One region of the Clostridium sp. MF28 genome, then DNA from elsewhere that is predicted to be linked to it. Evidence: riboswitches for the same ligand, from Rfam matches in the RefSeq annotation. Region 1 holds a riboswitch; each other region holds the start of a gene.
The links. A riboswitch is a leader RNA that binds a small molecule or an ion and turns the genes downstream of it on or off. The one in region 1 is predicted to bind cyclic di-GMP.

Region 1 (3,222 bases):
ATAACTGCTAGAAATAGAAGAGAATCCTTTATAACTAGATATCAACTTATTCCTATTTCTGAAAATGAGACTAAACTCATTTTTACTGAGATAGAAAGTGATAGAAACATATTTGGAAAAATAAATTCTGCATTAACTTCTTTACTTTTAGGTAAACGTCAACCTGATGAATTTAATACTTTTATAAAGAACTTAGAAAAATCATTAGCTTCCTAATCAACATATTTTAATCTTTCATATAGAAAGCATTGTCATTAATAAATTGTTTCTAATAAAAACTACTTTAACTTTTAATGACAATGCTTTTTATAATTCATATATTCTCCACTTTTATACTAAGTGAATTAGGAATAAAAAAACTTTATTAAGCTGCAGTATCTATTTACAAATTATCAGTGTGCCTAAAATACACATAAAAATAAGATAGGACTAGTTTTATCACATAGCCTATCTCGAAAACTTGTTGATATTGTAATATCTATTTTATATATTTATTTACTAATCTAATCTCCAGTTTTTACTTAGAAATTGCTTTTCTATACATTATAGATATAAATTTATTTCCGCTTTTATTTATTCATGTATTTGAATTATTATATTTCTTCTATTGCCAACAGTCTAGGGTTACTCCCCTCTTGTATTTTAATATATACTTTTGCCATCTTCATTTGTAAATCTTTTATTACTGTTTTTACTCTACATATAAAATAATAATCTTCAATTCCATTTGTAATTACTGCAACCGGATTGAACTTCCATCCCTTTATGCCATCTAGTGCTTTTCTAAGCATTTGTTTGTCTTCTATTGTAATTTTATCTTTAATTTTTAATTCTTCAATTTCTCTTAACATAAATATCAAACTCCCTTCCTATGAATATACTATTATTTTTTCTTGTCAGTTCTTTGTCAAACATCTTAATCATTTCTTAATATATTGTTAAAAAAAAATAACTAATAAATTAATAGTATTAAACGATATAAATCTGTCCCAATAAACTCAAAATATTAGGCAGCATGTGAGCTAATTTAACCGAAAAAAACTAGTATGCTCTATACTAGTTTTTTCAAATCTTTTGCATTACATAATAAAAAATCACACTCTTATTTATAAACAATGTGATACGTTAGCGTGATATTTACCTTAAATATGTACATTGGGAAATCAGTTTTCCAAAACTCTTCTGACTGATTGTATTAATCTTTCATTTCTAAATGGTTTAACAATGAAATCTTTGGCTCCAGTTTTTATGGCTTTAATAACAATATCGCCTTGTCCCATTGCAGAACATATAATCACCTTCGCATTAGGATTAATCTCCATAATTGATGATAGTGCACTAATTCCATCCATTACAGGCATTGTAATATCCATTAGTATTAAATCAGGATTTAATTGCTTATATTTTTCAATCAACACTTCTCCATTTTCTGCCTCATCAACTACTTGATATCCTTCTTTTTCTAAGGAATTCTTTAAAGTAACTCTCATAAATCTAGCATCATCACAAATTAAAATTTTGTCATTCATTTCATTTTCCTCCTATTCATTTCAAATAGGCAAAGACTTGCAACTGGCTGCCATCCTTTCAAAAGGAAAAGGCCCTCTAGCTTTGCGTCACAGTTTTTCAACTGCTTTGCCAATTTAATATTAAATTTAACATTAAATATATCGTACTTTTAAATAAAAACTTTATTTTGCTTATCTAACGTTTATTGTTAATGTAGTATTGTTAAACTTCCATAGATTATTATCCTAATTAGCATTTATCTACTTTTTATACAATTATTATCGTTACATTTCACTAAGTTTTAAACTTTTCATAATAATTCTTTTTCTTAATATACTCAGCAATAAGCTATATTTTTCACTCCTTAATTGAAGTGCGAAGAATTATCTATTACTATTTAGAATTATTTGATGTTAGCCTTCATATAATTAAAAGAAACCTCTTGAATGTTATTTGTTTCTCATTTAGTTACTCTCCATTCATAATCTTTTTTTATTTTAACCTATTCACTAGCCCCTTCACTTTAGGGGCTATTTTATTTTAAGATAAAGTAATACTTATCTATATCAAAATATGTAAAAAACTAAATCCTCTAACTATATGAATCTACAGTCAGAGGATTTTTAATTAATTATATTCAGAAAAGTCCCTTTAGTACTTAATAAAGCATACTTTCATAACCACTATCTGAATTCTAAATCCACCATTCCACTCATCTTCGCTTAGGCTAAAAAGTTATGTTTAATTTAACTTATCTGTTTATTCATAGAAATTTCTAGTAAACTTTTTCGTCTAATTCCAAGCCATAAGGCAATTCCTATGAGACATGAGAGTCCTTCTGTAGCTGTCATAGCCCAAATAACACCATTAACAGCAAATAGCAAGTTTCCTACAATCAGAATAGGTACAAATAAAACACCCCTCACCGCGGCCATAATATTTGATTTCACACCATCACCTTGAGCTTGAAAAATTCCAGTAAAAAATTCACATAGGGCAGCAAAAACAGTTGAGGAAAGTTGAGCTATAAGGGTTATTTGACCAATGGCAATAACATTAGGATCAATACTGAAGATGCCAATAATCTGTAACCTGAGTGCAAATAGAACTGCTCCTAAAGTTAATGTTAAACCAAGCATATACAATATAGTTTTCTTAACAATTTCCATGAGACGCTTTTGGTTATTTGCAGAGTAAGCAAATGCAATTAGTGGTACAACTCCCATTGCAAAGCCCATACCAATACAATCTACAATTTGGACAACTCTTTGTGCGATTCCAAATCCCGCCACAACACTATCTCCATAAATCATAGAATAATTATTGAATAGCAGGCTTATGATAACAAAAAATCCACTCATTAATAAAGCTGAAACTCCAACCTTAAAAATCTCACCATAAATTTCTTTACTTGGTTTAAAGTCCTTAATTGACAAGCTCTGAACAGTACTCTTCTTTTGCAAATAATATATAAAATACAAAACGGAAACTATATTACCACAAACAGAGGCTAGTGCTGATCCCATAACATTCATATTTAGAACGAAAATGAAAAAGGGATTAAGTATTATATTAATAATAATACCTGCTATGGTACCAGTCATAGAAATAGTGGATGCACCCTCTGCACGTACAGCTGCGTCAAGCGCCATATTAACAATGATAATTGGAGCTCCAATAACAAGTACCATAACAAAATTTCTTGTATATTGT
Region 2 (3,222 bases), 2.4 Mb from region 1:
TTGACGTTGTATTTTGCATCTTATTTATAGTTTCATTAGATTGTTCTGCCAGCCTTCTTATTTCTTCTGCTACTACGCTAAATCCTTTGCCAGCTTCTCCAGCTCTTGCTGCCTCTATTGCTGCATTAAGTGCAAGTAAGTTAATTTGTGAAGTTATTTGAAGTATAGATTCCGATAATACATTTATTTTCTCCACAGCTTTAGCTTTTTCAACGGATTGCTTCAATTTAATACCTGTTTCTTTAAACACTTTTTCAGTTTCCTTTTGATTATTTTTTGAAGTTCCCATAATATTTTTAGCTTTTTCACTTACTTGATTTGATTTCTCTTCAATGTATTGTGATTTTTCAGCTATAGAATTAACTATAATTCCTATTTCCTTTGAAGTTCTTGACATCTCTTCTGCAGATACTGCACTCTCTTCTATACTCGCTGAAATTTCTTCTGTAATTGCTGAAACTTCTTCAACATCATTATTTAGATGCTTCACTTTATCATTTACTGTATCATTAACAGTATTCATATCTTTAGATACAATTGCTACATCGTTTATCAGAGCTTTTAAAGAATTCTGAACCTTATCTATTGATATAGCTATATCCTCAATCTCATCCTTTGTTCTTATATTTATATTACTAGTTAAATCACCATCACTCATTTTACCTAAAACACTTTGTATTTTTACAATATTATTACTTAATTTCTTAGAATATAAATAAATCATAACAAAAGCTAAAATACTCACAATAACTATTGTTAGAATTGTTGCATTTAGCAACGCACTTCTCATGCCTTCAAACATACTTGAGTCTACATCTACTCCAGCAATAGCTATAACCTTTCCTTCTGAATTTTTAATTGGTGCATAAGCAGAAATAAAAGTCCCATACTCATCTGTAAACGATTCATTTGTTACTACAACTTTATCATTAAAAGCTTCCTTCATGCCGCTATCCATAGTATAATCTTCTAAAAATTCAGATGCATCTACTGAAACATCAACTAAAAACTTAGCCTGTGTTCCTTGAACTCTTTCAAGTGTATAAAAATTCCTTGCAACGCTTTTTGATTTAGCCAAACTCATTGAATTTAATATATCTTGATATTCTACACTGTCATCTGATTGTTCTTTTATAAGCTTTTCAAGCTTGTCTCCATCAATAGAAACAGTTAAATCTGAAATACATTGAGTAACTGTTTGCCTAAGTTCCTTTTTAAATTTTTCAAACATAATCAGATTTACTGAAACTAAGATTATAGCTATAGATGATAAAATAACCAACATCATTCTTAATATTTTCTTCCCAAATTTACTCATACTCCACCCCTAAAAATATTGTTCTTTATATAATTTTTATAAATAATAAAGGCCAATTTAAACTAATCAAAAAAGAACTTATTAGTTTAAATTGGTCGACTGCACAGATAGCTCGAAATTCTTAAAATATCCACATAAAAAGAATTCTTCATAGCTCTCAATTACTATATTTCATTAATAATTGTCATTTTTTTAATATATATGTCATGTTATCATATAGATATTAAAAAATCAATAATTTAAATATATTGGTTAGCTGTCCAAATATTTAAATTTCCAAAAAATAGTTTAAACGTATTCTAAAGCTCATAATTTTTAACTGAACATCTTCAAAATACAAAAATAAACTAACGAAAATCCAAATTGTAGTTTCCATTGGTTTCATGATGGAGGCGAAATGCTACCTTTAAAATCCAACACTGAATTTAATCTCATTTTAATCCTCAATATATTACATATTAATGCCTTTGTTTATAAAATCAACTTATCTTTATTTCACTACAATAATCGCATTTCAATTTGAATTAGCCATTACTTATATCCTTGCATTTCATAACTTTTTTTATTTCTGCACTGGCATTGTATCTAATTTTATTTGGTCAGTTACAATCCTGTCTGTTATGGCACCCACTTTAAACATTCAGCATATAATAATAAATAACAAATGAAAAGAATCAAAGAAAAAAGGGAGTAGCAAAATGCATAAAGATTATAATTATTGTAATTGTGATAAGAACAATGAAAAAAAAGTTAAGGAATTCATTAATTCATTAGAGCATCAAGGTTGTATAGTTCAAGAAGGAGAATTAAAATATGTAGATATTTTAAAATATTGCAGCGAAGGTTTAGTCAATACTGCTTTGGGAAATAATGCAGGTGCTCCATATGCTCTTGCTCTAGTCCCACCTTCTCCTAATCAAGAGTCTTCTATAGAATTTATAGAAGAAGGAGTTCCCTACAAATTACGTCCTGATGAGGCTATTGTTTTAATCGGAAAAACACCACCTAAAGCATATTACTACAGTTTCAGAAGTTTTCTTTTCTTTGCCAAAAACAAAATAGGAAAAGATTATAGTGATAATACTACTGTAGGTAATAATCAAACCGGAAAATACCATATAATATTTGGCAGCCTAGGTGATACTATTAATAACTATAATATTAACACTGAAAATACACCTGATGGAACACTAGGATATCCCTATGATAGTTCTACAATTATTATTACAACTGCTGACCAATATATTAACCACCAAGTGCGGAAGGCTTTAATTAATTCTGGATTTAGTTCCGATATCATGAATAATGATAATATACCAGAGGGTCTTGTCAACTTAGGACTTGAAAGAGGTAAGGATACCTTTGCAATACTCATGAGAGCATCAATATGGGAAAATAGAGACATTGGACAAGAGTATTTAGATAATTTGGACAAATACTGGCATGTACTTCGAATTACACCTAAAAAGCCAATTAAAAACAACCATTCTTGGCCAGTACCTACACTTAAAATCCGTGAAACATGCAAAACAGAATTTAATCTACTACCACATGCTAGAGATGATTTAAATTATTTAAGGTATAAGATTCTTGAAAAATATTATAGTAATGACTATGAAGCTATAGATCTTAAAACTAATATTTGGGTTATGGAAAGCTTTGAAGGAATTCTAATGGATGTGAATGTACTAGGCGAAAGTAGAGATGCCTTGTACCTCCGAACAAACAATTTCGAATTAACATCTGATGATGATTTTGTAATCACCTACGGAGTTAATCACACCCAAACTGGAAAAGCAGTTTACTATAATTCTAGTTTCTATGGTGCTAAAAAACTTAACGGTGTTAGTGTTATTTACTCGCCTGATTGTGAAGGATCAGCAAATGAATTTTTTCCTAAAGAT
Region 3 (3,222 bases), 400 kb from region 1:
GACGAAAGAAGAAATGATGAATTTATATATGAGCTTTAAACATAATCTGAGTCAAGTGGGGTATAAAACTTTTGATAGGATAGGTAATTATAATCTTCTTGTAGAAAGTTCAAAAGATAAAACGCCTAAATTTAATATATATATGATAGATTCAGGAAAATACGCTCCTGCCATTATTGGAGGATATGATTGGATAAAACTTACTCAAATATGGTGGTATAAAAGAACAGCGATAAATTTGAAGAAAAAATATAAAAGATTAATACCTGCGCTTATGTTCTTTCATATACCTTTAAAGAAGTTTAAAAAGGCATGTAAGACTGGATTAGTAAATGGTGAAAGGCTTGAAGATGAGAGCTGTGCCAAGATAAATTTATGCTTATTTAACAAAATAGTTAAAATTGGTGATGTGAAAGGTATATTTGTAGGGCATGATCATTTTAATAATTACTGTGCTACTTTAGATGGTGTTAGGCTTGGATATGCTGGATATACTGGATACGGAGGATATGGAGATGACAAAATTCCTCGTGGTGCAAGAGTATTTTTAATTAATGAAGAAAATCCAGCTGATTTTAAAACTTGGACAAGAAGAGAGTTTGATACAGAACTTAAAAAGTAAATTCTATAAAAGAATAATTTTAGGAGATATATTTTCATGAATTGGTATATATGAAATTGAAGAAAATTATTGATTTTTAAATGAATTTATTAGCATGGCGATAAGAAAAATATATATAATATATTTAAATTTATAAATATATTATATTGAATAAATGGTATTATATTGAATTAAACGATTAAATAATATCCATTTTTACAATATTGTAACTTAAATTTAGTGTATATAAGTTGAAAAATGTTGTAAAAGATGTAATAATAGAATAAAAATGAAAAAAATATAATATCAATAGGCACACTTATTGAAAAATAGGGTCGCAAAGCTATGAGTCTAAGGAAAAATTTAATTTTCTATGATTGTCAGGTTGCCAAAATGTATCTATGAATAATAAATTTTATATTTTAATTTTGGTGTCCACAATTATGTAGACACCATTTTTGCGCTCTTAAAACTTACAATAAGAAAGCTATTTTTATTATTTTTTCATGTGCAAAGTATTTGCTGCTAGAGATTCGAAGTTTGAATTATAAATAATATTAAAAGATCAGAAGGGAGTGGAGAAGGCTAATAAAATATAATCATAGTAATTAGTAGCAAAACTAAAATAAGTTGGACAAACAGTTTGACTTAATGTTGCTTATAAAATCGCGTTGAAAGTTTGACTATGAAGGAGGCGAAAAGATTATTTTTTGCGATTTTAATAATCTGAAATGATATGAGTAAAATAGACGAATTATTAAATGAAGTAGAAGTCATAGTAAAACAAGGGATAAATAAAGAGGGCGTAATAGAAATTTTAAATTCTCTAAAATGTTATTTTCCATACGAAATATTAGATGAAATGAAATTATATGGGGACTATTTACCTAAAAATAATGAATTAGAATTTTCAGAAGAAAAAAGATATCTTCATTTTTTATGGGATGTACTAGATAAATCACCTATGTGCTTAATTGCCAATTTTGCTATTCCTTATAGACAGATATTAGCAAAAAAATTATTTAAGTCATGCGGAAAGAATTTTATAGCTGAAGAAAATGTACGTTTCAATGTTCCTGACAATATAGAAATAGGAGATAACGTATTTATGAACAAAGGTGCTTTCCTAGATTCAAAAGGTGGAATAACAATAGGTAACTCAGTAGGAATTGGCGAAGGCGTTACAATTTTTACTCATTCTCATGAGGAGCATGAACATGAATTAAGGACATATGCAAAAGTAGTAATTAAAGATTACGCTAAAATATATTCTAATTCAACTATATTGCCTGGAGTAACAATTGAAAAACAAGGAATAGTAGCAGCTTCTTCTTTAGTCGGTAAAAATGTTGAAAAAAATGAGTTGGTAGCGGGTATACCAGCAAAGGCTATGAGAGAGAGAAAAACATTAGATAGAAATCAGGAAGAATTAAAGCATATATGGTTGCATAACGGTGAATTTCAAGATTAAAAAATTTGTACACCTTAAGGAGGAAATGATTAATCATGAGAATATCATTTAAATCAAAGTTAATGGTAATAATATTGCCGCTAGTAATAGTTGGATTGATATCGCTGACAGGATTTGCATATATTAATTTTAGGAGCATTATAGAAAGCGAATTAGTGAATTCCATGTCATTAAGAACAACAGAAGCAACTGGTCATATTAATACATGGCTGACGAGTAGAATGGCAGAAGTTCAAGAAACAGCTCAAAGCCCAGTGCTTAAACAAGTTTTGGAAAAAAATCCTGGTTTAAATTTAAATAGCACAGATGGATCATTAAACATAATAGATGATTTAAATTTATCAAGATTTAATTTTATTAAAAATACATATCCAGACGAATATGCAGCAGTCCATATACTAAATAGCCTAGAGCCTAGTGAATGGAGTAACGCTGATAGTTTGAATAAGCTACAAGCGAGATTTTATAATGTAAGCAATGGAAAATTTGCAACTGCTAATTGGGCTAAAGGTGCTGCAACAGAAGCTTCAGAAAGATATTCAAAGACAAATGGCGTTCCTTATGATGCAATATTTAAGCCTACATATTCTGAAGCTTATGATAAGAATGTTGTAATGATGGTTGCGTGGAATAAAGATGCACAAGGAAAAGTTACAGCAGGAGCTGCCTCAAGTTTAGCTATTGAAGCAGTAGAAAATCAAGTTAAAAATCTAAAATATGGTCAAAAAGGTTACGGAGTATTATTAGGAAGTGATGGAACTTTTATAGTTCACCCAAATAAAGATTGGGCCATGAAAGAGAAAATAAATACAGTTAACGATTCAGATCTTACTAAACTTAATGAAGCCATTCAAGGTGATAAACCAGGAGTTTTTAAATTTGGAAGTGGATCTGAGAAAAAAATTGCATTCTATGCAAAGGCACCGATTTCTGGTTGGACAGTTATAAATGTTGTTTATGAGGATGAACTTTTTGCTTCATCTAATCATTTGATACTGATTATGATTGGGATAGTTATAGCTATTATCGTAATTTTATCAGCAGCTATATTTACAGCAGCAACTAAGTTGATCAAACCTTTAGTACGCCTTAATGAGTTCGCGGAAGTTATATCTACTGGAGACTTAAGTGGTTCGATAGAAGTAAAATC

Region 2: another riboswitch for cyclic di-GMP. It lies ahead of AXY43_RS07320 (methyl-accepting chemotaxis protein); the one in region 1 lies ahead of AXY43_RS17760 (response regulator).
Region 3: another riboswitch for cyclic di-GMP. It lies ahead of AXY43_RS19380 (acyltransferase); the one in region 1 lies ahead of AXY43_RS17760 (response regulator).

Annotation. Positions count from the first base shown of each region.
Region 1 covers NZ_CP014331.1:4,027,006-4,030,227, reverse strand. Annotated here, with positions in the region: gene AXY43_RS17770 (DUF3284 domain-containing protein) at 1-216, shown strand, start outside; gene AXY43_RS17765 (hypothetical protein) at 594-851, opposite strand; gene AXY43_RS17760 (response regulator) at 1,164-1,529, opposite strand; cyclic di-GMP riboswitch class I at 1,565-1,650, opposite strand; gene AXY43_RS17755 (MATE family efflux transporter) at 2,256-3,222, opposite strand, start outside.
Region 2 covers NZ_CP014331.1:1,633,511-1,636,732, forward strand. Annotated here, with positions in the region: gene AXY43_RS07320 (methyl-accepting chemotaxis protein) at 1-1,318, opposite strand, end outside; cyclic di-GMP riboswitch class II at 1,403-1,486, opposite strand; gene AXY43_RS07325 (hypothetical protein) at 2,017-3,222, shown strand, end outside.
Region 3 covers NZ_CP014331.1:4,429,225-4,432,446, forward strand. Annotated here, with positions in the region: gene AXY43_RS19375 (metallophosphoesterase family protein) at 1-622, shown strand, start outside; cyclic di-GMP riboswitch class I at 904-994, shown strand; gene AXY43_RS19380 (acyltransferase) at 1,338-2,072, shown strand; gene AXY43_RS19385 (methyl-accepting chemotaxis protein) at 2,108-3,222, shown strand, end outside.